Regions from separate parts of the Oceanobacillus timonensis genome, predicted to be linked through region 2. Evidence: riboswitches for the same ligand, from Rfam matches in the RefSeq annotation. Region 2 holds a riboswitch; each other region holds the start of a gene.
The links. Region 2 has a riboswitch for S-adenosylmethionine ahead of B7E05_RS18145 (YfcC family protein). Riboswitches for the same ligand answer to the same signal wherever they lie in the genome.
Positions count from the first base shown of each region.

Region 1: linked by a shared signal. The riboswitch ahead of B7E05_RS10520 (methionine biosynthesis PLP-dependent protein) and the one ahead of B7E05_RS18145 (YfcC family protein) in region 2 are both predicted to bind S-adenosylmethionine.
Region 3: linked by a shared signal. The riboswitch ahead of metK (methionine adenosyltransferase) and the one ahead of B7E05_RS18145 (YfcC family protein) in region 2 are both predicted to bind S-adenosylmethionine.

Region 1 covers NZ_LT800497.1:2,156,470-2,167,091, reverse strand. The annotation lists gene B7E05_RS10540 (YceI family protein) at 1-211, shown strand, start outside; gene B7E05_RS10535 (VanW family protein) at 270-1,142, opposite strand; gene B7E05_RS10530 (NAD(P)/FAD-dependent oxidoreductase) at 1,432-2,640, opposite strand; gene B7E05_RS10525 (hypothetical protein) at 2,942-3,883, opposite strand; SAM riboswitch class I at 4,152-4,256, shown strand; gene B7E05_RS10520 (methionine biosynthesis PLP-dependent protein) at 4,384-5,490, shown strand; gene spx (transcriptional regulator Spx) at 5,593-6,000, opposite strand; gene B7E05_RS10510 (YjcZ family sporulation protein) at 6,409-6,504, shown strand; gene B7E05_RS10505 (twin-arginine translocase TatA/TatE family subunit) at 6,693-6,914, opposite strand; gene B7E05_RS10500 (M20/M25/M40 family metallo-hydrolase) at 7,000-8,604, opposite strand; gene htpX (protease HtpX) at 8,782-9,687, shown strand; gene B7E05_RS10490 (hypothetical protein) at 9,772-10,260, opposite strand; gene B7E05_RS10485 (hypothetical protein) at 10,265-10,622, opposite strand, start outside.
Region 2 covers NZ_LT800497.1:3,687,868-3,698,489, reverse strand. The annotation lists gene B7E05_RS18180 (ABC transporter ATP-binding protein) at 1-371, opposite strand, end outside; gene B7E05_RS18175 (Vga family ABC-F type ribosomal protection protein) at 611-2,200, opposite strand; gene B7E05_RS18170 (ABC transporter ATP-binding protein) at 2,698-3,540, opposite strand; gene B7E05_RS18165 (iron-hydroxamate ABC transporter substrate-binding protein) at 3,772-4,734, opposite strand; gene B7E05_RS18160 (FecCD family ABC transporter permease) at 4,876-5,892, shown strand; gene B7E05_RS18155 (FecCD family ABC transporter permease) at 5,889-6,911, shown strand; gene B7E05_RS18150 (NAD(P)/FAD-dependent oxidoreductase) at 6,936-7,946, shown strand; SAM riboswitch class I at 8,075-8,187, shown strand; gene B7E05_RS18145 (YfcC family protein) at 8,333-9,748, shown strand; gene B7E05_RS18140 (YaiI/YqxD family protein) at 9,850-10,284, opposite strand; gene B7E05_RS18135 (GNAT family N-acetyltransferase) at 10,420-10,622, shown strand, end outside.
Region 3 covers NZ_LT800497.1:3,196,158-3,206,779, reverse strand. The annotation lists gene B7E05_RS15660 (o-succinylbenzoate--CoA ligase) at 1-138, shown strand, start outside; gene B7E05_RS15655 (mechanosensitive ion channel) at 348-1,895, shown strand; gene B7E05_RS15650 (hydrolase) at 2,042-2,362, shown strand; gene B7E05_RS15645 (hypothetical protein) at 2,646-3,158, shown strand; gene ytkD (RNA deprotection pyrophosphohydrolase) at 3,189-3,659, shown strand; gene B7E05_RS15635 (ABC transporter permease) at 3,688-4,479, opposite strand; gene B7E05_RS15630 (ABC transporter ATP-binding protein) at 4,466-5,272, opposite strand; gene B7E05_RS15625 (ABC transporter substrate-binding protein) at 5,285-6,271, opposite strand; gene pckA (phosphoenolpyruvate carboxykinase (ATP)) at 6,443-8,029, opposite strand; SAM riboswitch class I at 8,336-8,441, shown strand; gene metK (methionine adenosyltransferase) at 8,921-10,120, shown strand; gene B7E05_RS15610 (gamma carbonic anhydrase) at 10,169-10,622, opposite strand, start outside.

The DNA of each region.
Region 1 (10,622 bases), 1.5 Mb from region 2:
AACAACAAAACCTGTTACGTTGGATGTTGAATTTGAAGGACAAAGTAAAGATCCAATGAGCGGCAGCATGGTTGCAGGATTTAGCGGTTCTACTAGTATTAACCGTAAAGAATTTGGCTTAACTTGGAATGCTTCTCTTGAAACTGGCGGCGTTCTTGTTGGCGAAGATGTAAAAATTAACTTCGAATTGGAATTACAAAAACCTGAATAATTAGGGTCATTCCTATTTTCAATCATAAAAAGCCTTGATTTTACGATAAACAGTAAAATCAAGGCTTTTTTGCTTGAAAAAGAGAAGCATCATTACTTGTATAAACAGCAATAGTTACCGCTCCTCCGTCAGCAGATGCTTGAATAAGTACAGGCTGATTATATTTATTTCGAAAAGCAAAATCAGGTCCCCACCAGCTTACCGTAGCATCTCTTCCTTTTGGTACATACGGAACCTCTCTGCTGTGTGCATAGCGTTCGGTTACTTCAATCCCTTGAAGGTCCACCGCATTAAACAGGGTCGAGGATACCTGACAAATCCCGCCGCCAATATCTTCACTGAATTCTCCTTTTACAATAACCGGCGCCGGAAGATATCCTCTTTCACGTGTCCGTTCACCCACCACTTCATTAAAAGAAAAATACTCACCCGGGAAGATAATCGTATTGTTAATCGCCTCTGCTGAAAGTTCAATGTTCCGTGTTCTTTCTTTATTACTTGCTCTGAACCTTGTGGTGAAACGATTTAATTCTTTCTCTTTTATTTCTTTTAAAAGGGCTTCGTTCACACGTGCTGGAATCGTCTGCTTCGGTACTTGCTGCCGCTGATCCATGCCCTGGTAGTACGCTTCATTAATCAACGAGTGAAATTGCGTAACATCCAGCACAAAACCTGGTTTTTCTTTTATAATCTTTCCTTCCTTATCCATATAAGCATTTTCCGGCTCTTTATAGACCAGTTTTTGCATATCCCTGGTTAAATTTTGCATTTGACTCCAGTCCAATAACGCTTCGTCCATTTCAAATACATAGGCTTTTAAATCAATCAGCCAGGAGTCTTCCTCTTCATCATACAGTTCTAATACTGCAGCGTGTACGGTTTGAGGTAATAGGAGAAAGAGAAACATACAAGATAATAAAAAATAACGCATGATGCCACACCCCTTTAGCATTAGTATGCTGGGAATGCTTTATTTCTATACAGCAGAGAAAGTCAATTATTCCCTTTTGACAGTACGAAAAAATGCCGGGGAAGCTGCTTCCCCGGCATTTTTTAAAACTTATCTAAAGTCCCTGTTATCTTCTAAATATTCACTTGCTACACGGTAACCGACTAGGGCTGTCAGAGCAAGCAAAACGTAACAAAATATATTTTTCATATCTCTTACCTCCTGTGGAGTAGTTTATCAAATACTATTTCCATGATGATGTCATTCGGATTTAGAATGGACGGAATTTACCTTTTTTAAGTACTGTTTTGGCACCGCCTACTAAGAATAAGGAACGGTCATCAACCACTTTTTTCATTGCTGCCGCTGCTTTACCGCTTAGTTTTTTACCATCAAGTACGTTACCGATACCATCTGATATACCAAGAGAAGCCACTGTCCCTTTATTAGAATAAACAAAGTCAGTAACTACTTCATCACGGATTAATGCAACAATATTATCCGCAGCTTTTGCCCCTTCTTGTACAGCTAATTGGCCGGTTGGAGGGAATGGTTTGCCCGTTTCCGGATCCATTGTCCAAGAGCAATCTCCGAGAACGAAAACACTTTCTTCCCCTTCCGGACGTAAATCTAATCCAACATTTACTTTTCCTTTGAATAATTCAAATCCGGATTCAGCTAAGACAGGAGTGCCCATTACGCCGCCAGTCCATACAATGGTTCCAGCTTTAATCAGCTCATGATCATCGCCGACAACGAAGCCTTCTTCTGTACATTCTTTAATTGCAGTGCCGATACGGAATTCAACACCACGGTTTTCTAAAGATTGTTTCCCGTAAGCAACTAAATCTTCGTCAAACATAGGTAAAATAGATGGCATCGCTTCTACGTTAATAATTTTTGCTTTGCTTCGATCAATATCATATTTTTTACATAGCTCAGGAATCTTGTCCGCAAGCTCACCGACAAATTCAATACCTGTGAAACCGCCACCGCCGACAACAACAGTAAGCTGCTCATCGTGTTTTTCTTCACTTGAAGAATATTGTGCGAATTGGTATTCGATATGTTCAGCGATTAATCGGCTTGAATCAATATCTGTGATAGCATACGCATTTTCTTCCATACCAGGAATGCCAAATGAGTTGGATACAAATCCAAGCGCAAATACTAGGTAGTCATAAGAAACTTCACTATTTTCCAATACCACACGCTTATCTTCCCGCTTTACCTCTGTAACGTTGTCATAGATTAAGCGTACCCGCTTCGGGTTAACAACGTCTGTCAGCATAAAACGCGCCTGGTTCGGAGTAATTGTTCCCGCTGCTACTTCATGTAACCATGTACTTTCATAATGATAATTATGTTTGTTGATTAAAACAATTTCCGCTTCTTCAGCAGAGAGCTGTTGTGTTAAACGTCTTGTTGCCACTAATCCAGCATAGCCGGCACCAAGCACAACTACTTTTGGTTTACTCATAATTCATCTTCCATCCTTTCTATACTTCCATAAATAAAATGTAATGTAATTTCGAACTATCACGATTAATAGTTGCTGCATCTATTATAATATCAAATTTTGCAGTGTTAAGCTAATTTTCATTAACATTTCTTTAGAAAACTTTTAATCCCGATAGACATACTTTTCCCTGTTCCATGTTTTTCAAACGTTCGCACAATACATCTTTTGGTTTATCCATCTCCATTTTATCATAATAAAAACGGCAAATAATGCGATTGAATGCAAATTTACCGTTTTTTCGTCTTTTTATTTTTCATATTTACTCAGTATAAACGGAAGCTGTACTTGGTTTATTCTCCCCAGAATGATGTTCTTCATTTTCGTCTTCCGATTCTTCTTCGTTTGGTTCGCTCTCTGATTCTTCTTCTTCCTCTTCGTTATCTCCATTTTCACTATCGTTTTCCGGTTCTTCATTTTCTTTTGGGTCTGATTCCTCTATATCATCCTCCGAATGGCTTTCATCTTCTTCGTTTTTACCTTTACCATTTTTTTCGTCTTCTGTTTCTTCCTCACCATTCGAATCATTACCTTTGGATTGCTCCGATTTATCAGTTGAATTTTTCTGTTGATTTCCGTTGTCCGAATTATCGGCACCTGCAGAGGAATCATTTCGTTCAGATTTCTTTTGATCTGTTTGCTTGTTTGCAGAGTCCGTTTCTTGTCTAGAATCATTCTGTTTCGTTTCACTTTCTCTTCTCTCTGTATGTTCATCATCTTCACTAGCAGCGTAACTTTCCCTATAAGAAGTCTGACGTTGCTTATTTTCATCGGATTCATCGGTGTCTTTATTCGTTATTTGGTAAGCGGATGTTTCCTCCGAAGCCGAATTATTTCTTTCCTGCGTTTCTGGTTTCTGATTCGTATGTGTTTCTGTTTCCGTTTCGATTACTCTCTCTTGCGGGGAATTGTTCTCAGTCTGTGCTTCTTCTGCTTCATTGCCTTCTTGCTGCGAGCTATTACGATTGTCTAATTGAACCGTTTGATAAATTTGTTCATTATCTCCTAATAACCGGTCATTCCAAGAAGTAGTGAAAAGCTCGACACTTTCTCCATTCTGCCCGTCTCCGCCATCTGTATCTTCTGTATTTACTTCCATGGAATATTCCACAGAATGATTGTCTTTATAAATACCCATACCAATAATGACAATACATCCTGTTAACAAAGAAATGTTAACCAGTAACAATTTTTTTCTGCGCATATATCTTCTTCCTTTTTTTAAAAGATTATTATTCTGTCACGTGCGTTTTACTTTACTATTTCAACCATTACATATACGTATAACTATAAATTCGTCACATCCATTGTAATCTTCATCAAAGCCCATTTCAAATACTTTTCGGATTTTTTATATACAAATCATTGCTCAACATGATGGTAGCCTGCTTTCCGGTTTGATTAAAAAATAATTTAAAGCTTGATTTTTTTGCTTCTCTCTTGTAAAGTAAACGTAATTATAAATATGTTAATTCTTATCCAGAGAGACGGAGGGACTGGCCCGCAGATGTCTCAGCAACCGGCTTATGATAGCAAGGTGCTAATTCCAGAAGGGGGCTTCCCTTTAAAGATAAGAGATGTGGATGATTTTGATATTACACCCTTCTTATCTCTGGATAAGAAGGGTTTTTTATTGATTTAACAGAAAATACATAGGGAATAGCAAATTCTCATGCAAGCTTTTCTTATGGAGGAGGAAAAATAATGAAGAAATTAGAAACTGCATTGGTACAATTAGGAAACAAAACGGACAAACGAACAGGGGCGATAAACCTGCCAATCCATTTGTCAACAGCTTATCAGCATCAAGAGATTGGTCACTCCACCGGTTTTGATTATACCCGCACGAAAAACCCGACCAGATCCGTACTGGAAGATGGATTTGCGAAATTAGAAGAAGGAGACGCCGCTTTCGCCTGCAGTTCCGGGATGGCCGCCATTCAATTAATCCTTTCTTCTTTATTCCAAGTAGGTGACCATCTTATTGCGACAAAAGATATCTATGGAGGAACGTATCGTATTTTTGACCATTATGAAAGAGCATATCATGTTTCTGTAACGTATGATGAATGTCAGGATGTATTGGAAACGGAACGATGTATTAACGAAAATACAAAAGCTATCTTCTTGGAAACACCTACAAACCCGTTACTTCAAGAGGTAGATATTGAAAAATATGCAGAGCTGGCAAAAAAATATAACTTGCTGCTTATTGTGGATAATACGTTCTTAACACCGTACTTACAACAACCTCTTACACTTGGAGCAGATATTGTCGTACACAGCGCAACTAAATATATCGGAGGTCATAACGATGTACTGGCGGGTCTTGTAGTGACAAAAACGCCGGAATTATCCGAGAAAATATTTGAAATGCATAACGCTTCCGGTGCTACGTTATCTCCTTCAGACAGCTGGCTCCTTGTCCGCGGCTTAAAAACACTTGCACTCCGTATGCAGCGTCATGAAGAAAATGCGAAGCAGCTGGCAGCATATTTAGAAGAACACCCGGCAGTCAGCCAAGTTTTTTACCCTAATAGGGGCGGTATGCTTTCCTTTTGCTTAGAAGACGCCAATCTGGTAAAGTCTTTTTTAGCTAATCTGGATATCATTGTATTTGCTGAAAGCTTAGGCGGTGTGGAAAGTTTTATTACGTATCCTACCACGCAGACACATGCGGATATGCCGGAAGAGGAAAGAATCCAGCGAGGAATCGGCGACGATTTGCTCCGTTTCTCTGTAGGTGTGGAAGATGTAGATGATTTAAAAGCAGACATTGAGCAGGCGTTACAAGTTATTAGTAACGTATAATATATCATAACACCAAAAATAAAAAAGAGACAGATTAGCTGTCTCTTTTTTATGTTATATTGTCATTTTATATTCCCGGATTTAAGGTTCATTTAAGGTTGGTCACCCTTTTATTAACCCTAAATCTACTTTCCACTGCGACCATTGCAGCTGTCTTGTTTTCCGAGGTAAAAATTGACGAATATCTTCTTCGTGATAACCGACCTGAAATCTTTTTTCATCAACCAAAATTGGGCTTTTCAGCAATCTTGGATATTTATGAATTAATTTTAATAAGGTTTGTAAAGACAATTCCTCTACATTCAAGTTTAATTCTTTGTAAATTTTAGAACGGGTGGAAAGAATTTCATCGGTTCCTTCTACCGTCATTTGTAAAATATTTTTTAATTCGTCAATTGTCAATGGTTGATGTAGAATATTCCTTTCCTTATAAGCAATTCCATTTTTGCGAAACCATTGTCTGGCTTTTCTTGTAGATGAGCAAGATACTCCGTAAATATGCACTGTCATATTCATTCTCCTTATTGTTTGACATATTCATTACAAGAGTCAAAGTGATAATCCATGAAATGAAAACGACTTGTTTTGCTTTTTCATTCCATTTTTCTATCTTACCTATCACTTTAGCACGTAAATGTGGTAAAACTATGGTACAGCCATGAAAAAAACATAAAATGAAGCTTAATTCATTGAAATATAACGGTCTATATATCAATTACAACATACAAGCCGTCCGGAAAAATCTGCACAAACCAGCATCTGTTCCGCAAAAAGCATATCCGTTCTCCGTTCATCATTGATGTTATTACTTCTTCATTAATTGATTCGATAAGTACAGGGTAAAATCCTTTTTTTCTGGTCAAATACCCTCTCCAAAAGAAAATTCTATCATATAGTAAACACACAGGGGGTGTAAAAATGAGTAAATACAATGAATTTGGAGGGGGTTTTGCCTTACTGGTAGTCCTGTTCATATTATTAATTATTGTAGGTACTTCTTATTGGGGCTACTAACAATATAATGAAAGACAAATCTTTTCCTCCTCTTCCCTATAATTAACTAGCTTTTACGTATCCAAAGCTAAAAAAAGATCGTGATAATAAACGCTTGTAAAGACAGCTCATCAACCTCTTTACAAGCATTTTTTATGTATAAAAAAACAAGGCGAACAATGGAAATAACCATTGATGCCTTGTTTTCTTTATTTGGATGATTCCTTCTCCGTCTCCAGTTCATCCTTCTCTTCTTTTATTTCATTCTTTTTACCTTCGTCAGACATTAAATTATTCGCTGAATTTTTAAATTCCCGTAAGGTTTGTCCGGCTGCTTTACCGATTTCCGGAAGCTTCTTAGGGCCAAAAATAATTAAAGCAAGAACAACAATCAGTATCAAACCCGGAATACCTATGTTTGCTGGGTTCATGGAACAACACCTCCATTCTTATTTCATTATAAATCATTTGCTGCTATTTTTTAATGGGATAAGCCTAAAATTAAAATGATTTTTCTTATTTCTGTGAAATTTGCAGAATCAGTTGCCGCATTAAAGATGGTAATTGCTCAAATGCATTGGAGATATGGAGCCTCTCTGTCCGTTTATGGGCGTCATGACCAAATGGCCCTATATTTAAAACAGGAGCGTTCAATGCACGCATAGACGAAAATGGTAATGTATACGAATCTCCCCAGACCGGCGTATTCTCCTCGTAAACCTGCAAGTCTTTATCACTACCCTGATAATTCACATAGCTCAAGTCACAGATGCCATTTAAAAAATGACTCCTTTTGATCTCTGCTTGGAATTGCTTTTTGGCTTCTTTCTCCATAAAATCCACACAAAATTCGACAAGCCGGTTACCGCTGGAGTTAACAGCCGGGTAATAAGGCGGAGCAAATAACACGACAATAGCCGGCGCGAGCTCCTGACAATGAATCATCAGGTTATCCGTAATACGCAATGACTTCTCCCTGTCATCATACGCATCATGGTAATGCACATCCTTTTTCAGATCTTCAACAAATTCACGCCCTAATTTATTCATTGCATATTCCAGTAGTTCTTTATAAGAAAACACCTTCACATGACCAATCGGATCCACCTGGTTATCCTGACATATTTTTTTATACCGTTCATTACATTGTGCGGCAGCAATTTTTGCGGTCTGTTCAAACAAAGCAAATGCTTCCTCCGCCGTCCTCTCTAACAGAAAAATATTATACAATGCAGAAGATCGGTACGGTGTCTGGGTAGAGTAGCGCAATCGCAAATCTGTCTGCTGCAGCGTAACGGGTAACGGAGCTGTTTCTCCAAGCACCGTCTCCTTGAAAATCGGATTCCATTCCATCTCTCTCGTTAAAAACGAAGAGATAAATGGCGATGTCATCCCGCTCAATGGCTCCCCTGCGTGGGTTTCCTTTCCATAAAACAGCGCTCCTGCCAACACTTTACCAATCGTACCGCTGTAAATATAGTGCGTATTATCTTTGGGATCATGCCGGAATGAAGGCTCGCTGTTCAGAAATAACGTATAGGTTAATTGATGCTGCTTTTGTAAATCTGTAAGCACTGGGATGGCATAACGCATCCCCGCTGAATTCACCTCTTCATCCGGAACCGTCAGTAAGAGCAGGTTCACAGGCCATTTTTCCGCAGCTGCCTGTTCTATCAAGCTCATATGCATTACCAGCCCCATCTTCATATCCATTGTCCCGCGGCCGAATAAAAAGTCGCCTGATTCAATCTCTGCCCGGATATCTCTGGAAAATGTATCCTTCTGTTCCCAATATACTTTGGTAAGCTCCTCTGGTTGGGTTGCGAGCGGCTCCAACGAACCGTATTCTTCGGTATTTACGGTATCAAAATGACTGATGAGGCAAATCGTCTTGGAAGCATCCGGGTGCTTGTATAAAGCTGTTAACAGTTTTCGGCGTTGATCGGCCTCATGCAATGTTAAGTAATCCGGATGTTCATGAAAATAATCTACATCTTGCAGTTTCGCATATAACTTTCTGGGAAACTGCTTCTCACCTTCTGAAAGGCTAATACTCTTCCAGCTGACCAACTCATTCAACAGCCGGCGTAATGCTTCAGGGCTGTTCCATTGCAATGTCATTAAACCCCCGCCTTTCTACCAACGTTCCTTCTATTATATCAGTAATTGAATACGTTTACAGTATTTGTTGCTATTCTCCCGCTTAAAGAATTTAGCTCCCAAACGCGATGAGAGTTTAGCTCACGCTGCAAAATATGATATGATTTAGAAAATAGAAAATAAATCAGGAGGTTATTTATGGGGAAACGAGTGCTGTTATTTCTTTTAACAAACATCTTAGTAATGACAACCATTGTCATTGTCTGGTCCATTATTACAAGCATTTTTGATATTGGACCAAGTTATCGTGCAAATGGAGGAATTGATTATCCTTCCCTCATGATATTCAGTATTATTGTCGGTTTTACCGGATCCTTTATCTCTTTAGCAATGTCCCGTTGGATGGCTAAAACCATGATGAAGGTAAAAGTCATTGACCCGGACAAAGCAGTCAATCCACAGGAACGTGCGGTTTATGAAAAAGTGGAACGCCTTTCCCGAGCTGCTGGACTCACCCATACGCCAGAGGTAGGTATTTACCATTCCCAGGAAATCAACGCATTTGCGACCGGCCCAACTAAAAAACGTTCGTTGGTTGCTGTCTCGCAAGGGTTATTGGATAATATGGATGATGATGCTGTAGAAGGCGTTATTGCACACGAAGTAGCTCACGTTTCAAACGGGGACATGGTTACCATGACATTATTACAAGGCATTATCAATACATTTGTTGTCTTCCTGTCCCGTATTGCCGCAAGTATCGTTTCACGCATGGTGCGCTCTGAGTTGCAATGGATTGTTCATTTTGCCTGCATTATTATTTTCCAAATCCTTTTCTCCATCTTAGGCAGCCTTGTTGTCAGCGCCTATTCCAGATACCGGGAATATCACGCAGACCGGGGCGGTGCTGATTTAGCCGGAAAAGATAAAATGAGACATGCGCTTGAGTCTCTAAAGCTGCATATTAACCGTGCTGAAGTAGAAGATCACAGTAACGACGCAGCTATTCAGACCATGAAAATCAGTAATAAATCAAGCTTTCTCAATGCTTTTTCTTCACACCCGCCGTTGGAACAGCGGATCGCGAAATTAGAGCAAAGATAATGAAAAATCCCGTAAGTCTAGTGAGACTTACGGGATTTTTTATACTGTACTATTATAGGATTACTAAATGCAAGTGTTAGCTACTTAACCCAAATATTCTTTTATTAAGATCGCTTTAAACTCCTCATACATGTCAAATGATTCTTTTAATATAGCTTCTAGTTCATCATAATTTTTGAAAGCGGGCATTCTTATTTTATAATTAAGATCAATTAATAACCTGGCATAAGAGAACCAAGGTCTTCCCAACCTTACTTCATCATTATGTACTACTTCCCACGTAAATTCCACTCTATCGGATATAATGGCAATATGAACGGCAAATACCAGCTCTTTTTGCACAGTATCTTCAACCCTGAAAAAATTTTCCTTTTTATCATAGGAAACGGAACACCCTAATTGATGAGCTATTTTTTCTATTATTTCCATGACTAATACCATATCTATATCAGATAATCTTTCTTCTTCTTGGATGTTTTCTATACTGTATTTTTTTGATAGTTCCTCATATTTTCTTACAAAATCCATCTCCATTAATGTCTTTTTGATTTCTGGTTTTAAATCGTTGCTCATTTTTTCACTCCTTTAAAAATCGCAATGTGACATTGTATTCTGCTGCCATGTCTTTAAAATAGGTAAGTTTTTCACTTTTTAGATTGGAAGCTGGTAACTCAAGAATATATTCTCCATGCAACTTCTGACCATTTATTTCTTTATATTGATTACTTCTAATCAACGTTCCCTTTTTATATTTATTTTCAAATTCAGCTAAGTGTGTTCTAAAATCTCTATCTGAAATGTTATCTAGATAGGTAGACTTTCTAGATATAATTTCACCAGCGTCGGGATCATATGAATCTATTCGTTTTCCATTAGATAAATGAACTTCATGATGCGGGTAAATCTCAGCTTCTCTTGCTGTCTCATTAAACTTT
Region 2 (10,622 bases):
TGTTCTGCTTCTTCCTGTTCTAATTGTTGGTTTTGCAGTGTTTTAGGCATAGCCAGGTTTTTATAAACGGTACCGCGCAGCATTGTTGCATCTTGCAGGGCAATGCCGACAGTGCGTCGTAACGTTGTCGGTTCCATGGTTTGAATATTCTCTCCAAAAAGGTGAATATCTCCGCTTGCAGGAGAAATCAGTCCATTTAACAAGCGAAAGATGGTCGTTTTTCCAGCTCCGGAAGGGCCGATAAAAGTGGTGATTTTTCCTTCAGGGAGAAAGCCGGACACATCTTTAATAATCGCTGACCCTTCATCGGAATAGTTGACATGAGTTAGCTCCATGGCTGCTTTATCGGTTCGTTCATTTGCTTTCTGCATGATTAGGTTCCTTTCTGAAATAGTGTATAAGGCGCAGCAGGAGAGGAAAGCTCTCCCGCTGAACAAACCTTATTTTAGAGGATGTTCAAAAAGTCCAACAAAAATGACACGGCGAATTTCTGCGTTGACGAGATTTTTCCGATACTCACGTATTTTAAAGCATACGCTCCGTTCGTAAAAATCTCGTCGCCTTGAACTTCTTGGTCCTTTTTATCGTACTTTTTGAACACGCACTTTTATCATTCCTTTTCCTGATTTAATAGAGCCCGCTTTTGCTGAAGCAGCTTTTGGAATTCTTGGTCTAATTCATCCGAAGGCTCCAGGCTGAGTCTGCTTAAGATTTCTGTTATTTTTGTTTCTATTATCATTAACTGCTGTTCCGTTGAATCTTCTTGGGTTTCTTTTTCCACCGGTTCTTCATGAAACTGCTGCAGGCTTCCATGAAAGAAAGTAAGCTCCTGATTATCTATTTCAATCATCCTGGTGGCGATGTTTTCGATAAACTGCCGATCATGGGATACCAATAAAATCGTACCTTCATAAGCCTGCAGGAGGCCTTCCAATGCTTCCACAGCTTCAATGTCCAGATAGTTGGTCGGCTCATCGAGAATCAACATATTGATATCACTGACAAAAAGTTTTGCAAAGGCCACTTTGACGCGTTCTCCGCCACTGAGCACGTGAACAGGCTTAAAGACATCATCACGATAAAAGTGTAGTCTGGCTAAGACGGTTCGGATGAGCGTTTCTTCCTGCTTAGAGGTTTCCTTAACATTTTCAAGAATCGACTTTTCCGAATCTAATGTAGATAGATCTTGTTTAAAATAACCAATCTTCACAGACGGATTCAAGGTGATACCGGCATCCCCCTGCATTATTTTTTTCAAAAAGGTCGTTTTACCTGCGCCATTCGGTCCGATAATGCCGACTTTATCTCCACCTGTTATATTTAAGTTTGCTTTTTCCCATAATTGTTTTCCGGGAACCTTGCCTTCTACATCCTCTATCCGCAAAATAATTTTTTGCTGTAATCGCTCTTGATGGGGAAGTGCCATTTTGACAGGAGGTGTTTCTCTTACTTTTTCCACTTTTTCCAGATTGTCTAACCTCGTTTCCAACGCTTTGGATGTTTTCTGCAGCTTTTTTTGTTTTTTGGCAAAGTAAGGTTTCGCTCCTTTAGGATTTTCCTCCGTTGAACCGATTTTATTCTTCGGTGTTTTCGTTGCTCGTTGTGCTTTCTTTTCTTTTTGTTCTATGGCACGTTCCAGTTGTTCTTTTTTCTGCAGGTAATGCAGATAATCCTGGCGTTGTTTTTCGATCTCTTTTTCCTTTTGCTCTCGGTAGGCTGTATAATTGCCTGAATAAATATGGAGGCTTTCTTCATCTATTTCCCAAATTTGCTGACACAATTTATCTAAGAAATGGCGGTCGTGGGAAACAATTATCAACGCTCCCTGCCAATGAGAAAGCTGTTTTTCGAGCCATTCTATATGAGCTGTGTCCAGATTGGTTGTCGGTTCATCGGCAAGAAGCAGGCCGGCTTGTTTCTGCAGAGCTTCTACAAGGTAAGCCTGTGTTACTTCGCCGCCACTTTTCTGCTCTCTTTTCTCTTTTAACTGCGGTAATAAGGAAACCGTCGTATCTATTTGAATCGTTCCTTGTTCCGGCTGCAGGTTGCCGGCAAGCAGATGAAGCAAGGTTGTCTTTCCAGAACCATTTTTTCCAACTAAACCAATACGGTCTTTTGCTTGAACAGCCAGATGTTCAATAGAAAATAAAGTTTTTTCTTTTATACTATGCTCTATATGATGCGCTTCTATAATTGTCATAAAATCATCTCCCTGGTTATGCAAAATGAATAGGGAGGTCAACCAAATAAAAAACCCCTATTCTTTGTTCAGAACAGGGGTCGCCTAAAAAGAAATAAGGATGGTAGAGGATGTTTAAAAAGTCTCCATTTGGTTCCTTTTGAACATGTCTAACAACACTTATTTCATACGGGTATCACAAGCATAAAGGCTAATCCTGTTCTGAAATCGTTCGATAAAAGCATGACAAACAGCACAGCCTTCCAGCTGTTGTGATGCTTTTATGGAATTCATTCTTTAAAAAAACAGGATTAATACTTCATGTTCTCTTTGTTCACCCTTTCGATATTTATTGATTATAGTATAACGGAAAAAGCAGTGTTTGTCATTAAAAGATGGATTCATCTTTTGAATTTTTTAATAAGATGGATATTTATCGCTGCGAAGAAAAAAGCCCGGACAAATTTGCATTCTAGTAATAGAATACGTAACCATTGTCCGGGCTTTTTTTATGAATATCATAGCGCTCTTGGCGGCTGATGTATCGGGTTTTCCTGTATAGCATCTTTAATCAAACAATTTCCCCGCCCATGCGGAATGCACATAGGTGTTCCGAAGATTGGGTCGCGGGCAATGTTACAGCTCATACGGAAGACGGCAGAAACAAGGTCTGCTGAAATAGTATCTTCCGGTTTGCCTTGAGCGTATACTTTTTTATCTTTTATCGCTATAATATGATCTGCGTAACGGCTTGCCAGATTTAAGTCATGCAATACCATAATGATAGTACGACCGTCTTTCTCGTTTAGTTCAAACAGAAGATCCAGTACATCAATTTGATGCATTAAATCAAGGTAAGTCGTCGGCTCATCCAGCAGAATAATATCTGTATCCTGAGCGAGGGTCAACGCAATCCACGCACGTTGGCGCTGTCCGCCTGACAGGGAATCAACAGATTGATCTTTTAAATCAGCCATATTTGTATCTTCCAATGCTTTTTGCACAGCTTCTTCATCTTCTTGCGACCATTGCTTCATCATTTTTCGATAAGGATGCCTGCCTTGCTTAACCAGCTCATAAACCGTTAATCCCTCTGGGCTTGCTGGTGCTTGCGGCAAAATGGCTAGATTTTGTGCGACATCTCTCGTTCGCATTTTAGCAATATTTTGCCCGTTTAAAACAACAGAGCCTTGCTTTGGCTTTAATAAACGTGCCAAAGAACGTAATAATGTTGATTTACCACAGCCGTTTGGACCGATAAAAACAGTAATCTCCCCTTTAGGGATGGAAATATCTAATTCATCTATGATTATCCGGTCACCAAATCCAAGTGTTAAGTTACTTGCTGTTAATGAGTTCAATGTTAAAACGCCTCCCCAGCCTAAAAAAAGGTGCGTATAGAATACTACTTTTATTCTAGCTCTCCAACGAATAATAGTCAATGATAATCGTTTTCAATTAGTGGAGAAGAAGGTATTCCAAATAGGGCAACATGGCTGTTGCACTCGGATTACATGACAAAATCAACAATAATTTGAACAGTAAAAAAGGCACAAAACAGCGTTTGCTGCTTTGTGCCTTTGAAAGACGTCTTATTTAAATAAATCAACAAACATATCTATCGTCTTTTCTGCAGCTACAAAACCATTGTTGGTCCAGTTACTTTCATCTTCTATATAGTATACTTGATCATTTTGAGCCACGTCGGTGTTATTCCAGACATTGCTGTTTTCCAATGCTTGGATTCCTTCATCCTCTTCATTTCCTAAAATTATCAAATGATCGGCATCTATTTCCGAAAGTTTCTCTAAGGAAATAGGGTTCCACGCTTCTCCGCCTTGTCCAAGCTCTTCTACGATGTCAGGAACTTCCACGCCCATTTCATTGTAAATCATGGTTGCAGTGTGACGATTTTCTTCAAATAAGAAATACTCACCGCCTGTCACCCACATCATTGCGACGCTTTCGTCACCTAATGTTTCATCAAGTTCTTCCTTAGCCTGATTTACCTTTTCATCATAATCTGCTAAGGTTTGTTCCGCTTCTGCTTCTTTTCCGAGAATTTCTCCAAATTTCTGTAAACGTACTTTCCAATCATTTTCCTCTTCTTCGGATAATACATAGGTTGGCGCAATTGCTGCGTAATCATCATAAGAACCTTCATAATTATCTAAGGTGTGATCCAAAATAATAAGATCTGGTTCGATGCTGAGAACTTGTTCCAATGGCAGCGTCCATTCAATGGTGTCTACATCGGCCAAGTCTTCCTCTAAATAGTCCTGAATACTTTCACCGATTGCCCATTTCGCAACTGGAGTCTCGCCAAGTGCTATTAATGTATCTTCATTGTAGGGAGCAAGAATTTTTTCCGGATTTGCCGGGACGGTCACTTCTCCCATATCGGAATCAACAGTCATTTCCGAAGACTCATCGGTATCGCCGGAACTATCTGAATCATCTGAACTGTTATCATCATTATTGCCACAAGCAGCAAGAAATAATAAAGTGATAAGTATGAGCATAAATAAGTAATTTTTTTGCATGAATTTGTTCATTGTTTTTTCTCCTTTTATGTTATAATAAACATCTACCGATAATGATAATCACTTTCAATTAGAAAGTCAATATGCTATTTTACTCGAAAATGTTAATATGGTATTTGATATTTTAAAAGAAAACTTAGGAGTATACAAGTAATGAAATTCTTTTCACGTTCTTCGAAAATAACAAAAGGATTGATAAACATCATCGGAGTTAGCCTTGTTCTTTTTTCGATTGGCATGTCTATCTCTTATGGTGCAACAAAAGTTGATTTACATACGGTTTGGCAGGCAATTTTTCAATTCAGTGAAGGAGTGCAGGCGCATCAGGTTATTTGGGAACTGCGGATTCCGCGGGCATTAGCTGCTGTATTGGTAGGTGCGTTTTTAGCTATGTCTGGAGCAGTGATGCAAGGAATGACGCGTAACCCGCTTGCATCACCATCCATTATGGGGGTAACAGATGGAGCGGCCTTTATGCTGGTGATTATATTAGCGTTTTATCCGGCTGCTTCCAACATTGGATTAACGTTTGCTACCTTTATCGGAGCTGGAATAGCAGTAACCCTGGTATTTTTGGTCGGCTCTTTTTCCAGCAGCGGATTAACACCGATTAAGCTGGCGCTGGCTGGTGTTGCAATTGGAACGTTATTACGCTCTATTTCTTCTATTCTTTCGCTGCATTTTCAGTTGGAGAAAGATATGGGCTTTTGGCTTGCAGGCGGATTGGATGGTGCAGACTGGAATGCTGTAACCATTCTTCTCTTTGCCGGAGTAGTAGGAGTGGTTTTGGCATTAACTATTTCGAAGTCTATCACTGTCCTTAGTTTAGGTGATGATTTATCTACGGGGCTGGGTCAAAATAACACGCTGATTAAAATTACGGGCATCGTGGTGGTTTTAATATTGACCGGTGCTGCTGTTTCTGTTGCTGGTGCTGTCGGATTTGTCGGGCTGATTATTCCGCATATTACCCGGTTTATTATCGGAACGGATTACCGCTGGATTATACCAACTTCAGCAGTGTTTGGCGCTTTATTGCTTGTGAATGCAGATCTTATTGCACGGATGATAAATGCCCCATTTGAGACACCGGTAGGTTCGATTACATCTATTATCGGTGTGCCATTCTTCCTCTATTTAGCCAGAGGCAGCGGGGGTGATAAAAAATGAACGCAGTAGAGAAGCAAAAGCGGCTTCGATTTTGGATGATTATCGGCATACTTATTATTGGAATGATTATTATTTCCTTTGTCAGTTTGAACTTGGGAGCTATTTCCATTTCCCCGAAGGAAGTAATACAAACATTGATGGGGCAGGGGACAGATAGACAGGAACTGGTATTATTCAACTTTCGGATGCCAGGAATTATATTGGCTCTATTAATTGGAGCAGGTTTAGCTGTTTCCGGAACCATTATGCAGGGAATCACGCAGAATGGCCTTGCAGACCCAGGAATTTTAGGCATTAATTCAGGGGCAGGTTTTGCGATTGTTGTATTCTTATATTTCTTTCAAGGAGCTATCCCGACAGACAGCGCCTTAAACAACTATATGCTGCCTTTTGTTGCTTTAATTGGGGCGTTTACGGCAGCTGTTTTGATTTATACGATTGCTTGGAAAAGAGGAGTCACACCCATTCGGCTTGTTTTGGTTGGAATTGGAGTGAATGCGGCATTTGGTGCTCTCATGACAATTTTACAATTACGAATGGATCCGCAAAATTATCGGCAGGTAACGATTTGGTTGACAGGAGAGATTTGGAACGAAAACTGGAATTTTGTTTTTGCATTATTGCCATGGATGCTGATATTGATTCCAATTGCGATGAAAAAAGCAAGAAACTTAAATGTCTTTCACTTAGGAGACGATGTTGCTTCCGGCCTCGGAACACATGTAGAAAGAGAACGGGGACTCTTGTTATTAATTGCTGTCGCATTAGCAGGTGCAGCCGTAGCAGCTGGCGGTGCAATTGCCTTTTTAGGACTGGTTGTTCCGCATATTGTCCGTAGACTGGTCGGTCCGCTGCATCATTATGTGATTCCGATCTCGGCTTTATTGGGGGCATTTATTTTAGTCACTGCAGATATGATTGGAAGTAATATATTGGCACCGACAACGATACCTGTGGGAATTGTTGTTTCGATTGTCAGTACACCTTATTTTGTTTATTTACTGATGAAAACCAATTAAAAATAGAAAGGAGCTCGCGTAACTATGAACGAGGAAATATACGATGTCACGATTATTGGTGGTGGACCAGCTGGTTTATTTTCAGCTTTCTATAGCGGAATGCGGGAAATGAAGACAAAAATTATAGAATATCTTCCTTATCTCGGCGGAAAAGTGCCTTATTTTTACCCGGAAAAAGTGATCCGTGATATCGGTGGAATTGCACATGCTACCGGAGAAGAAGTAACGGAACAGCTTGTGGAACAGGCAATGACATTTGATCCGGAAGTGGTGTTAGGCGAACAAGTTGTGGATATGGAGCGAATGGAAGATGGCCATTTTCAACTTCTGAGCAGCAACGGAAATATGCATTATTCAAAAACAGTTATACTGGCAACCGGTTTTGGAACATTGCATTCCGTGAAGCTGGATCATCCAGAAGCGGTCTATTACGAAGAGAAAAGCTTACATTATACAGTCAGAAAGCTGGCGGATTATTATGATAAACATGTTCTTATTTCTGGCGGTGGTAATAGCGCGGTGGACTGGGCGTTAGAACTTGAAAACATCGCCAAAAGTGTCACGCTCATTCATCGCCGTAACCAGTTTAAAGGGCTGGAAAGCAGTGTGACCAAATTGAAAAACTCCCGTGTGGATATAATGACACCATATGAAATAAAAGCATTGCATGGAACGGACGGGCAAGTTGAAAAGGTGATACTTACCCATTTAGAGGACGAAACAAAGGAGAAGGAGATAGAGGTCGACCGATTAGTTGTTAACCATGGATTTCAAATTAACCTCGAGCCAATCACCACATGGGGATTGGAAATGATAGATGGCATGATTGCGGTTGATTCCAGCATGCAGACATCTGTGGAAGGCGTATTTGCTATCGGTGATATTGCACATTATCCAGATAAGCTTGGATTAATTGCCGGGGCATTTAATGAAGGACCAATTGCTGTTAATCATGCGAAAAAAATCGCTGACCCGGAAGATCCCGTGAAGCATTTATTCTCTACAAATTATGCTGGATTTACCGGGGAAGTATAGTGTAAGGAAATGTCTTTCATTTAAAAAGGATAATAAACTAGCCGTTAAAATTGCTTTCTTACATTGACAAAATGGTTTAGCGAGTATACAATTTCCCCATTAAAGTAACATTACAATCTTATAATATATACTTATCCAGAGCGACTGAGGGACAGGCCCAATGACGTCCGGCAACCTCTTTATGAAAAGAAAAGGTGCCAATTCCTGCAAAATAATGCATGTTTATTTTGGGAGATAAGGCGAATGTAAAAACAGCCTTTTTCCTGTGGAAAGAGGCTGTTTTTAATAGATGCATCAAAAAGATTTGGTAAATAACAAGGAGGATAGATTTCGGAAAGTGTTAGAAATAGCAAACATACATACTTAAAAGCAAGAGGAGCATAAATATGAAGAAGAATCACGATAAAGAAAAGAAAAAATTATTGGACCGCATTCCGCATCCGCTGGCGTTGTTATTTTTTATTGTTGTTGCTGCAGCTATTTTAACTTATATTATTCCATCTGGATCGTATGAACGGGAAACCATTGATGGGACAAATCGAACAGTTCCTGATTCATTTGAATATGTAGAGAATAATCCAGTTGGTATTATGGATTTATTTACTGCAATCCCTGAAGGATTCCGGGAAATGGCTGATATCGTCTTTATAACCTTTGCGGCAGCCATGATGTTCGGCCTTTTGGAAAAAACGGGAATGCTTGAAAACACAGTTGGTACACTGGTTCGCAAAGTCGGATTAAAAAGACGTTTCCTTATTGTTGCTATTATGACATTTGTGTACGGATTTTTTGGAATGTTTGTCGGGCTTGAAAATAATATTGCCCTTATTCCAATCGCTGTTTTATTAAGTGTTTCCATAGGCGGTGATGCTGTACTCGGTGCGGGTATTGGAATAGGAGGAGTACTTGTCGGATTTGGTCTTTCTCCATTCAACCCCTATACACTAGGGGTAGGACATCGAATAGCAGAAATGCCGCTATATTCAGGGTGGGTTTTAAGAAGTATCCTGGTGATTGTCGTTTTATCTTTATTAGCCTATTATAATATTCGATATTTTAAAAAGATATTACAGGATCAGAAACATAGTTTGGCACATGGTATTGATACACAGGATATGAAACTGAGTCAGCCGCTTGAATCCTATCGGATGCGTAAAAAGGATATAGCAATGCTGCTTGTGGTGATTGCAGGATTTGTTTTGATGCTGACAGGAATATTTATGAATGACTGGTATATTAATGAAGTTGCGGCGATATTTCTCATGATTGGGATTACCTGCGGGATTATTGCAGGTATGAATGCCAATCAAATTGCGGAAGCTTTTTCAAAAGCACTTGAGCCCAGCGCATTAGCAGCTATTTTGATTGGTGTTGCCATGGCGACCCAAGTGGTCATGAACCAGGGGAATATCAGCGATACGATTGCTCATGGCCTTGTTTCCGTCATGGAAGGTTTACCGACTACGCTGGCAGCTGTATTCATGACCATTTCTCAGTCGATTATTAATATTTTCATTCCAAGTGGCAGCGGCCAGGCATTAGTTACATTACCCATTATGATTCCTGTTGGGGACATGTTAGATATTACACGGCAAACAACCATTTTGGCATTCCAAATCGGCGATGGTATTACCAATATATTTTCACCGACCTTAGGCGGTTTAATGGCGATGCTCGGCTTGTGTAAGGTGCCTTATGGCAGGTGGATTCGTTATATTTTTCCGTTTGTCATAATGGCTCTTGTTGTGTCTTGGATTGCTTTGGTGATCAGTCATTTAATTGGCTGGGGCGGACCGATTTAAGCGGTTTTTAATGGTATAGAAATAAAGTATTTTAGGGTAATGAAAATTCCTTATAATCAGAAGTTGGCAGATACTTGTCATTTGTTGATTATAAGGATTTTTTATAAATATTTTTGAAAAAGTTTGAGAAACTTCTCCCGGTCTTCTTCGGTTAATGCTTTTGGGCCTTTGGTATGTTTTCCGCTTCGTCGCTCTTTCGCACTTAAATAACGGGATTGCAGCAGTTGGTCAATATTATGATTCGTATAAGCGAACCCTTTATGATGCAGGACATGGCATCCTTTTGCCAGCGCGAGAGAAGCAAGTCCATAATCCTGCGTTATTACTATATCTCCTTTTTCCACAAGCTTCATAATCCGGTAATCTGCAGCATCTGCACCGGTATCTACATAAACGGTCTCCACCCAGTCCGGATATTCTTGTAATGAAAAATGGGAGATACTTGTAACCAGAATAACCGAGATATTCTTTTTCCCTGCTTCCTGGATAATTATATTTTTGACAGGACAGGCATCAGCATCGACGTAGACTTTCATTGCTTCACTTCCTTTATTTACGCTTTTTAATATATTGTAGCAGATTGTTGAAGAACTTGTCTCATCCACTGGAATTCCCTGCGAAAACCATGTAAGATATAAATCACTATTTACCGTGAAAAGGAGTTTGCATGTATGCATTATGTGATTGAACAGATGAAGCCGACAGATTGGGAACAGGTTTTGGAAATCTATTATCATGGCATGGAAACACAAAATGCGACCTTTGAAATAAATGAACCGGATTGGCAGACTTGGGAGGATTGGAATCACGACCATTTATCGGAATGCAGGTTAGTTGTCCGGGAGGGTGAGCATATGCTCGGCTGGGCGGCGTT
Region 3 (10,622 bases), 490 kb from region 2:
ACCACGGATGCCATGCTTTCCTTTTTAAGAGACAGACTGGCACGATATAAACAGCCGAAGGAAATCTATATAACAGACGAATTGCCGAGGAATGCAGCGAATAAATTAGTCCGGCATGCGTTAAAGAAGTACGTTTAAGTGCTTGTTCTGCACGATGAAAAATAACGGATTTTAATAAAGAAATAGGGTTCAACACTAAAATTCATGGTTGCTACTATCAAAATGTAGCTCATTTGTGCCCCTTAAATTTTGGTGAAGGCCCAGAAATGTTTCAGGAAAAAATAGGTTTAGCTCTTTTTTATGACGGGTAGCCCTATACTATACCGTATAGAGAGGAGCAAAAATCAATGGAAAACTTTATGAATGATTATTTTTCAGCTAGTTTTTGGACAGGGGTTCAAAATGTCATTATAGCTCTTGTTGTCCTTCTTATCGTTTGGCTTATCGCAAAATGGATCAGTAATATGGTAGCTAAAGCATTAAAAAATACAAAATGGGACGATAAATTATTTAATCGGTTCCGATTAAAAGAAGAACCGGTTCAATCGGATAAGATTATCTCCAAAGCAGTTTATTACATATTGCTGCTTGTAGGTTTCATCTTATTCTTTAATATCCTTAACATGTCGATGATTGCGAATCCTTTATCGGATTTGATCTCTACATTCTTAAATTTTATCCCGGCAGTCATTAAGGCAGCTTTAATTTTATTACTGGCTTGGATTATTGCGACCATTGCGCAATGGCTGATTGTAGAAGGAAGTAAGAAATTACGCATTCAGCGCCTGTTTTCCAAGGCAGGCATTGCGGATTCCGAAGAAGGGATTCGTAAAACAATTGAATCAGCAGGTAAATTCGCTTTTTACCTTATCTTGCTGTTATTTATTCCTGGAATCCTGCAGGCTTTAAATATCCAAGGGGTTGCCGAACCATTCAGCGGTTTGCTGTCGACGATATTGAACTTTATTCCTAAACTTGCTGCTGCTGTACTTATTTTTGCAGTAGGCTGGTTTGTCGGCAAAATTGTCCGTAGTATCGTAACGAATTTATTAGAAGCAGCAGGAACAGAAAAATGGATTCAGAAATTAAAATTATCCAATGTGTTTGAAGGGACATCTTTTGCAAAATTTGTCGGAAACATTGTATTTATCCTTATTCTGATTCCGATTACGATCTCTGCTCTGGAACAATTGGAGCTGGCAGGAATTACAGAACCGGCAGTCGGCATGTTGCACAATGTCGTGCAAATGATTCCGAATATCTTGATTGCTATCGGTTTAATCCTGGTTGGAATCTGGTTAGGTAAGCTGATTGGCGAATTTACAGGAGATTATCTTGGTAAATTAGGATTCAATCGTTTTGTATCTACCATCAGCAACAATAAAATGCTTGATCAATCAAAATGGACACCGTCTTATATTGCCGGATATATTGTACAGATTTTAATTGTGTTTTTCTTAACCGTACAAGCGCTGTATATTATCCAGCTGGATTTCCTTGTAGGTATTGCTACGGCAATTACTGCGTATCTGCCGAATGTGTTGGCAGCTGTGCTGATTTTAGGTGTTGCCCTGCTACTTGCTTCGATGGTGCAAAAAGTACTGTTGCATTTGTTAAACGGGCCTGCTTCAGCTGCACTTGCAGGTTTTGCAAAGTATAGTATTTTAATTCTTGCAGCCTTTATGGCCGTATCGCAGTTAGGTATTGCTTCCACCATTGTGAACAGCGCATTTATCCTGCTACTGGCAGCATTGGCATTAGCGTTTGGCCTTGCATTTGGTTTGGGAGGAAAAGATTTTGCAGGAAAATACTTGCAGAAATTTGATAAAACAATTGATAATACGTCCATTAATCAGGAACAGCAATCACAAGATGATAACGATTATCAAGAATAAAAGCGAAAAAAAGCGTGTACGCCGTGTTTGGTGTACATGCTTTTTTGTGTTGGATGAATCGGACTACTAACAGCCCGTTTGCACTGTTTTAAAACACGTCAGCGGTGTTTATTTTCTGTTTTTGAGGAGAATATAAGCGGGAGGTGATGATATTGGATAAACAAAAATATTTTATCAGTGTCGGACAAGGGGAGATTTCCCGGATTCCGTATCAAGGGAATGACGATTTTGTAATTTACGCAACTGCCGAAGAGATATTAATGCTGCGCAGAAAATTTGAAGGATTGCATGAAGCCAGTTTTGACAGTTATAAGCGTACTCATATTCCTTTTGTGCCGTATCATCTGGATACTGCCAACGACGTATATGATGATACGATGGCCGGTGTATATCAAACATTATATGATTTGGGTGATGAAAATACGAAAGACCATATCCGGACAATGGGAATATTAGGGGAAGAATAAGAAGCGGGCTTATTCGCCCTGCTAAAATGCTTGTTGGTTGAATGTATCAGGTTGTTACTCGCTGTAAGGTTCCCGCTAAGAAATGTTATGGGTCGTTATTTCTTAACGTGGGAATCTTGCAGTTAGTTATATGGTGGAAAAATAGTACTTTCATAAAACAAGGTTTAAGTAATAATCTAAAAAGGTATAGTAATATAAAGAAAAATCAGAAATATCATACGTTTCATTGACTGAAATCGATTTTTAAAATGGGAAACAGAGATTCAGAAAGGGAGTGCTGTATATGAGAAAGCTCGCTTTAGTTCTTTGTTTTATGGTGATGATAGCAATGATTTTTTCCATTACTGTATCGGAAGAACCCCCTGTACAGAACGATAATCAAATGGACGCCTCCGCTATGGATGGAGAAGCGATGCAGCCGGATAAAGAAGAGGTTATTCGTGTAATGATTGGATTAGAAAACACACTAAAGCAAGATGCAGATGATTCGTATAAGCTGAAAGATTACGCTACAGAACAAGAACTGATAGATGCTTTTGAAGCATACACCACACCAGAATTGGCCAAGGAATTTGTGGATTACTACTTCCAGGCAGAGGCAGATGGTGTATATGTTATTCCAACACAAACAGAGCCATGGTTTCAAGAAGAAAATGAATATGATATGATAAATATATCGAAACACTCCGTACAAATTGTACAGGAGAATGAAAATGACATGGTTGGAAGTTACACTCTTGCAGTGGAGATGACACTTCAAAACGGCTGGAAAATTCAAGATATCAGTTATAAATGATGACAGCCCCGTGGGAAAGTAGTGGAAGAAGTGAACGTTTTTAAAGATTATTATAATAATACCGTACAATTATCTTTTTTAGATCATCCATTTTCAAAAAATCCGAAGCACGTATGGGTTATCTGCAGATATAAAGATAAGTGGCTGTTAACGGATCATAAGGAAAGAGGAATCGAGTTTCCTGGCGGGAAGGTAGAAACAGGAGAAACAGCAGATCAGGCTGCAGTCCGGGAAGTCATGGAGGAAACCGGGGCAACGGTGAAAAAGCTTCATTATATTGGCCAATATAAAGTGGACGGGCGTTATGAAACAGTGATTAAAAATGTCTACTTTGCTGAAATCGAAGAACTTATTCCCCAGCCTACTTACTATGAAACGAACGGTCCGGTACTCCTGAAAAAAATACCGGGGAATATAAAACGAAAAACAGATTTCAGTTTTATTATGAAGGATGCCGTATTGGAATCGTGCTTGCTCCGGATAAAAAAATCATATGTATGAAAATAGCAGACAGGCCGAACGCTGTCTGCTATTTACGTATTAACATCTTTTCAATTTTTTCTACCGTTTTATACATAATCGCTGCCAAGATAGCAATGATTACCAGACTCGACATCACAAGTGTGAAATCAAATACTTGGAAGCCGTAAATAATTAAATAACCCAACCCTTGCTTGGAAACTAAATATTCTCCGACAATAACGCCTACCCAGGAAAGCCCGACATTCACCTTTAAAGTGGAAATAATCGCTGGTAACGAGGCTGGAAAGACAGCTTCTTTAAAGCATTGCCACTTGGATGCATCGAAACTTTGCAGTACTTTTAAATAATTCTGGTCGACTTCGTTAAAGGATGCAAATACAACAAGCGTTGTCACAATCACAGAGATAATAAAACCCATCGCAATAATCGATAAATAACCGGGCCCGAGAGCTACGATAAGTATAGGTCCGAGAGCCACTTTGGGCATGGCATTAAAAACCACGAGATAAGGGTCCATGACTTTTGCAAAACGATGGAAGCTCCAGAGTAAGGAAGCGATGATAATCCCGGCGATGGTGCCAATCAAAAAGCCAAGGATGGTTTCAAACAGCGTAATTTGGATATGACCGAGTAAGGAGCCTTCCAGAATTCTGCTCCATATAGACGCGAAGACACGGCTGGGAGAACTGAACAGCAGCGGGTCTATCCAATAAAATCTGCTTGCAACCTCCCACAGTGTAAAAAACAGAATCAGAATAGATAACTGCCAGGTCAGAACGATCTTTGCTTCTCTTTTTAATTTTTGCTGATAGATGGCAAATAACTTAGGACCGTTCATAAGCATCCTCCTCTTGAGGGATCATGCTGTGTTTTTCCTGATCCAAGTCTGCCCAGATTTTATCAAAGAGACGACTGTATTTTGGATGCTTTCTTGCAAGAAAAGGTGATTCATCGCGTAATTCTACAGGCACATCATAAATCTTTTGGATAGCACCTGGATGAGAGGACATCAGAATAATCCGGTCACTCATCGAGATGGCTTCTCCAATATCATGCGTTACCAGTACTGCTGTTTTTTGATAAGCTTTCAGTAAATCAGATACTAATACCTCCAATTTTAATTTTGTCTGAAAATCCAAGGCGGAAAATGGTTCATCCAATAAAAGAATTTCCGGCTCGGTAATGAGTGTTCTGATTAATGCTGCACGCTGCCGCATTCCACCCGATAATTCCCCTGGATACTTATCAGCAACATTCTCTAAACCAACCTCTTCCAGCAATGCAATAGCGTGCTGCTTGATGTTCGCTGCTTGCTTTTTCCTGACTTTCGGTCCAATCAGTACATTATCAATAATGCTTTTCCAAGGGAATAGATAATCCTGCTGCAGCATATAACCGATTTCTACCTCACTGATCTCCATTTTTTCTCCTTTTATTAGAATATTACCTTCTGCCGGCTGAAGCATTCCGGAGATAAGCGAAAGCAACGTTGATTTTCCGCAGCCGCTTGGTCCAAGTAAAGAAACAAATTCATTTTTTTGTACAGAGAAAGAAATATGGTGTAATGCTTCCGTATACTGCTTCTTGGAAAAGTAATAATGCGATACGCCGTCTAACGTAAGATAAGACATGATTCCCCTCCTTTATTCCCCGATAATCTGCTCAGCGTATTCGGTATTGACCAATTCTTCATAAGGGGCATCTCCAGGGAGTTCGCCGGCTTCATCCATAATATCTTTTAGATTTTCCCATGCTTCTTCTTCCAGTACTGGGGAGGTTGCAAAGGATCCTTGCTGTTTATAGCGGTCAATCGCATTGGCAAGCATTTCGACATCTGTATCTTCAAAATACGGTTCTACGACTTTAGCAATTTCTAAGGAATCTGTTTCCTCTACCCATTGCTGTGCTTTATAAATAGCTCTGGTAAATGCTGCAACCGTTTCTTCTTCTTCATCGAGGAAACTTTGCTTTGCCATGAAGACCGTGTATGGTACTTTGCCGGATTCTTCTCCGAAAGAGGCAACAATCTCTCCTTGGCCATTTGCTTCAAAAATGCTGGCTGTCGGTTCAAATAGCTGGACATATTGATAATCCCCGCTGGCAAAAGCACCTGGTATGTTCGCAAAATCAATATTCTGAACGAGATTTAAATCTTGATGCGGATCAATATCATGCTGTTTTAGCACATATTCCCCGACCATCTGCGGCATCCCGCCAACACGCTGACCGAGAAATTCACTATCACGTAAATCATTCCATTCAAAGTCTTCATCCGTTTCTTTGGCTACTAAAAAGGTACCGTCCGTTTGCGTTAACTGTGCAAAATTGACAGCGTAATCCCGGGAGTCCTGGGCATAAACATAGATGGACGTTTCGGAACCGACCAGGGCGATATCTGCGCTGTCGGATAACAGTGTGGTCATGGTCGTATCTCCACCCCATGTGGTCTGTAAATTCACTTCGAGCCCTTCTTCTTCAAAGAAACCTTTTTCTAAAGCAACATATTGCGGTGCGTAAAAAATAGAACGAGTGACTTCTGCAAGATCTATTTGAGTCACTTTATTTTGACCACAGGCACTGATGAGAAGCAGTGAACTAATGAGTAAAATGACACAGGAAAGCTTTCTCATGCTAATCTTCCTTTCTCAAATACTGTTCTTGAATATCTTTTATAAATATATGTGCAGGAGAGTGATTGTGTGAATGCCTAGAAAAAGAGAGGGGGTTATGTGCATGTGGCATATAAAAAAGGATAAACTCAAAAATGATGAGTTTATCCTTAAGGAGTAAAGCATATGATTTTATTCCGGACGGTACACTGGTCCAGCTTGGCGAATGGCTTCACTGGCTTCCGTGAATTTCTCAAAATTCATATGGAATTTACCGGCTAATTTTTTAGCTTCTGATTCATAGCTTTCTTTATCGCCCCAAGCATTTTTCGGGACGAGCACTTCATCAGGAACGCCGGGGATGGATGTAGGGATTGCCAATCCGAAAATGTCATCCGTCGTTGTTTCCACATCATTCAATTCACCGATCAAAGCGGAGTGAACCATTGCACGGGTATAAGAAAGTTTCATTCTGCTTCCGACCCCATAGGCGCCGCCAGTCCAGCCTGTGTTAATAAGAAATACATTCACATCAAATGTATCAATTTTTTCACCAAGCATTTCTGCGTATACTGACGGATTTAACGGTAAGAAAGGAGAACCAAAGCACGCTGAAAATGTTGCGACAGGCTGTGTTACACCACGTTCTGTACCAGCCAGTTTACTTGTGTATCCGCTTAAAAAGTGATACATGGCCTGCTCTTTTGACAATTTACTGATTGGCGGCAATGTACCGGAAGCATCCGCTGTCAAAAAGATAATCGTGTTTGGATGACCGGCTACACTTGGTTCTAAGCTGTTATCGATATTTGCTAATGGATAAGCAGCGCGTGTATTTTCTGTTAACGACGTATCGTCATAATCCGGTACGCGTGTATCTTCATTCAATGCCACATTTTCTAGAACAGATCCATAACGGATAGCGTCAAAAATTTGCGGCTCTTTTTCGGCAGATAAGTTGATGCATTTCGCATAACAGCCGCCCTCAATATTGAATACGCCATCTTCGCTCCAGCCATGCTCATCATCCCCGATTAATTGTCTATCCACATCTGCTGATAGTGTCGTTTTCCCAGTTCCGGATAAACCGAAGAATAAAGCGACATCGCCTTCTTCTCCAACATTGGAAGAACAATGCATGGACAGGACATTCTGTTCCGGGAGCAGGAAGTTGGTTATAGAGAAGATGGATTTTTTAATCTCTCCAGCATACTCCGTACCTCCAATAAGCACAATGCGTTGTTCAAAAGAAATGAAAACAAATGCTTCTGAATTTGTGCCGTCCACTTCTGGGTCTGCTTTAAAACCGGGAGCAGAGATAACCGTAAAATCTGCTTCGTGTAATGGTTCCATTTCTTTTTCAGCCGGAATAAATAATTGTCTTGCAAATAAATTATGCCAAGCATACTCGTTAATAACTTGAATAGGCAGCTTATATTTTTCATCTGCGCCAGCGTAGGCTTGAAGATGAAAAATCTCTTCTTTGGTATCTAAATAGGCAATTACTTTGTCAAGCAGCTGGTTGAATACGTTTTCTTCAATGGGCTGGTTAACATTTCCCCAATCTACCTTATCTGCTGATAAAGCATCTTTTACAATAAACTTATCCTTCGGTGAACGGCCTGTGTATTTACCGGTAGTAGCACGGACAGCGCCGGTTGATGTTAATTGTGCTTCATCCCGATGGATAATTTTTTCGATAAGCTGGCCAACAGAATAGTTGCTGTAAATATTTGTTGAAGTGAACTCCTCCAAAAGACTTCTCCGCAATATTTTCATAAAACAATGATTCACTCCTTCTTATAGTGTAAAATGGTTTTATCCTTGAAATTATGTTTATTAGTATAACACATTAAACAGAATAGTCCATACTAATTTATGAAAAATTATTTTTTGTGCTACAAACTGCTGTTTGGAGCTTTATTTCGTTTTTAAGTTATTTGTTGCAAGGGCTTTTTAAAACCGCTGTACAGGGGTTAAGACGTGATTTTATTGGAAGGATTTTATTTGGAATTTTCCATACTACAAATAACAATTAACTTGACACCAGCAGCTTGTTTCGTTAATCTAATTATTGAACGGATACTCTTATTCAGAGATGGCGGAGGGACAGACCCGATGAAGCCCGGCAACCTCACTCAAAGTGAAAGGTGCTAACCTGATGCAAGGATGATTCCTTGAACAATAAGAGCGAAAGGCCGATAATTTTCCTTTCCTCATGTATTTTGTAGGAGAGGTTTTTTTGTTTTTAAGGGAAAGTTCAAAAAGTCCAATAAAAATGACACGGCAGGAAAAGGAACTTCTACTAAGTACGCCCACGTCGTGTGGGCAACGCAGAAGCCACCGCATCCTGCGAAAGTGCGTTGACGAGATTTTTTCGATACTCACGTATTATAAAGCATACGCTCCGTTCGAAAAAATCTCGTCGCCTTGAACTTTCGACGCACACGACGTGCTAGTGTCGGCGTAGCGACACGGACGTCGCGAACTTAGCCGACTTGGCCCTATTTATCGGACTTTTTGAACACACACTTTAAGGAGATTTTTTCAGATAATCGCTTAAAAGTTTGTTTAAAAAAGGAAAGCCCATTGGGTGGAATGATACGTTTACGTTGAACTTCATCTTGAAGCAGAGTTCCGTAATATATAAGGAAAAGGGGAGTTAGCCTTATGGCTGCAAATCGTCGTTTATTTACTTCTGAGTCAGTTACGGAAGGGCATCCGGACAAGATGTCTGACCAAATTTCAGATGCGATTCTGGACAATATTCTCTCAAAGGATCCGAATGCCAGAGTAGCATGTGAAACGACTGTTACAACAGGAATTGTTTTAGTTGCTGGAGAGATTTCTACAAGTACATATGTAGATATTCCCGCCATTGTCCGTGAAACGGTAAAGGGGATAGGCTATACACGAGCAAAATATGGTTTTGACTCAGAAACCTGTGCTGTTTTAACTGCCATCGATGAACAGTCTCCGGATATTGCCGGGGGCGTGGATGTTGCGCTGGAAGCAAGACAAGGGCAGGAGAGCGAAGAAGAAATTGAAGCAATCGGAGCTGGAGACCAGGGATTAATGTTTGGCTATGCATGCAATGAGACGGATGAACTTATGCCGTTGCCGATTGCTTTAGCTCACCGTTTATCGAAAAGATTAGCAGATGTCCGAAAACAAGAGATTGTTGGCTATCTTCGTCCGGATGGTAAAACACAGGTAACTGTTGAATATGATGAAAATAATCAGCCGCTGCGTGTAGATACGATAGTGGTTTCCGCACAGCATCATCAAGATATTACAAATGAACAAATTGAAGCGGATATTATCAAACATGTTGTAGAAGCGGTTGTACCGAGTGAATTACTGGATGATAAAACCAAATACTTTATTAATCCGACGGGACGTTTTGTCTTGGGTGGTCCACAAGGAGACGTCGGTCTGACAGGAAGAAAAATTATTGTGGACACGTATGGAGGCTATGCACGACACGGCGGCGGTGCTTTCAGCGGGAAAGATGCAACGAAAGTGGATCGTTCTGCTGCGTATGCTTCTCGTTATGTTGCCAAAAATATTGTCGCAGCAGGCCTGGCTGATTCATGTGAAGTGCAATTAGCATATGCGATTGGTGTGGCGCAACCGGTCTCTATTTCTATTAATACATTCGGTACAGGAGAGGTCAGCGAGGAAAAATTAGTCGAAGCAGTGCGGGAGTTATTTGATTTACGTCCGGCTGGAATTATCCTGATGCTTGATTTAAGAAGACCTATTTTCCAAAATACAGCTGCTTACGGTCATTTTGGACGCACGGATATTACATTTCCATGGGAAAAAACAGATAAAGTGGAAGAACTAAAAGCACTAACTGCACAATAAGAAAAACGTCAGGTATCTCTGTAGATGTCTGACGTTTTTCTTATCGTGTTATTTATCCATTCCCATTGTTGTTTCCTTTAAATAATATTGCCCTTTGTCCACATAGGATGTACGGATGCGTTCCATTTCCTGAAAATCCTTATCTGTCAATTCACGTACTACTTTAGCCGGTCTCCCCATAACCAATGTTCTCGGCGGTACTTTCTTCCCTGGAGGTACAAGGCTGCCGGCGCCGACAAAGGCATGCTCTCCGACTTCTGCACCATCTAAGATAATAGAACCCATGCCAATAAGTGCGTGATGACGTATGGTTGCGGAATGCAGCGTGACCTGATGTCCGACGGTTACATCATCTTCAAGGATTAACGGCATATCAGGGCTTTGATGTAACATGGAAAGGTCCTGTACATTGGTGCGTTTGCCGATTTTTGTAGGAGCAACATCGCCGCGTATCACTGTGTGAAACCAGATACTTGCTTCTTCTTCAATCGTTACATCCCCG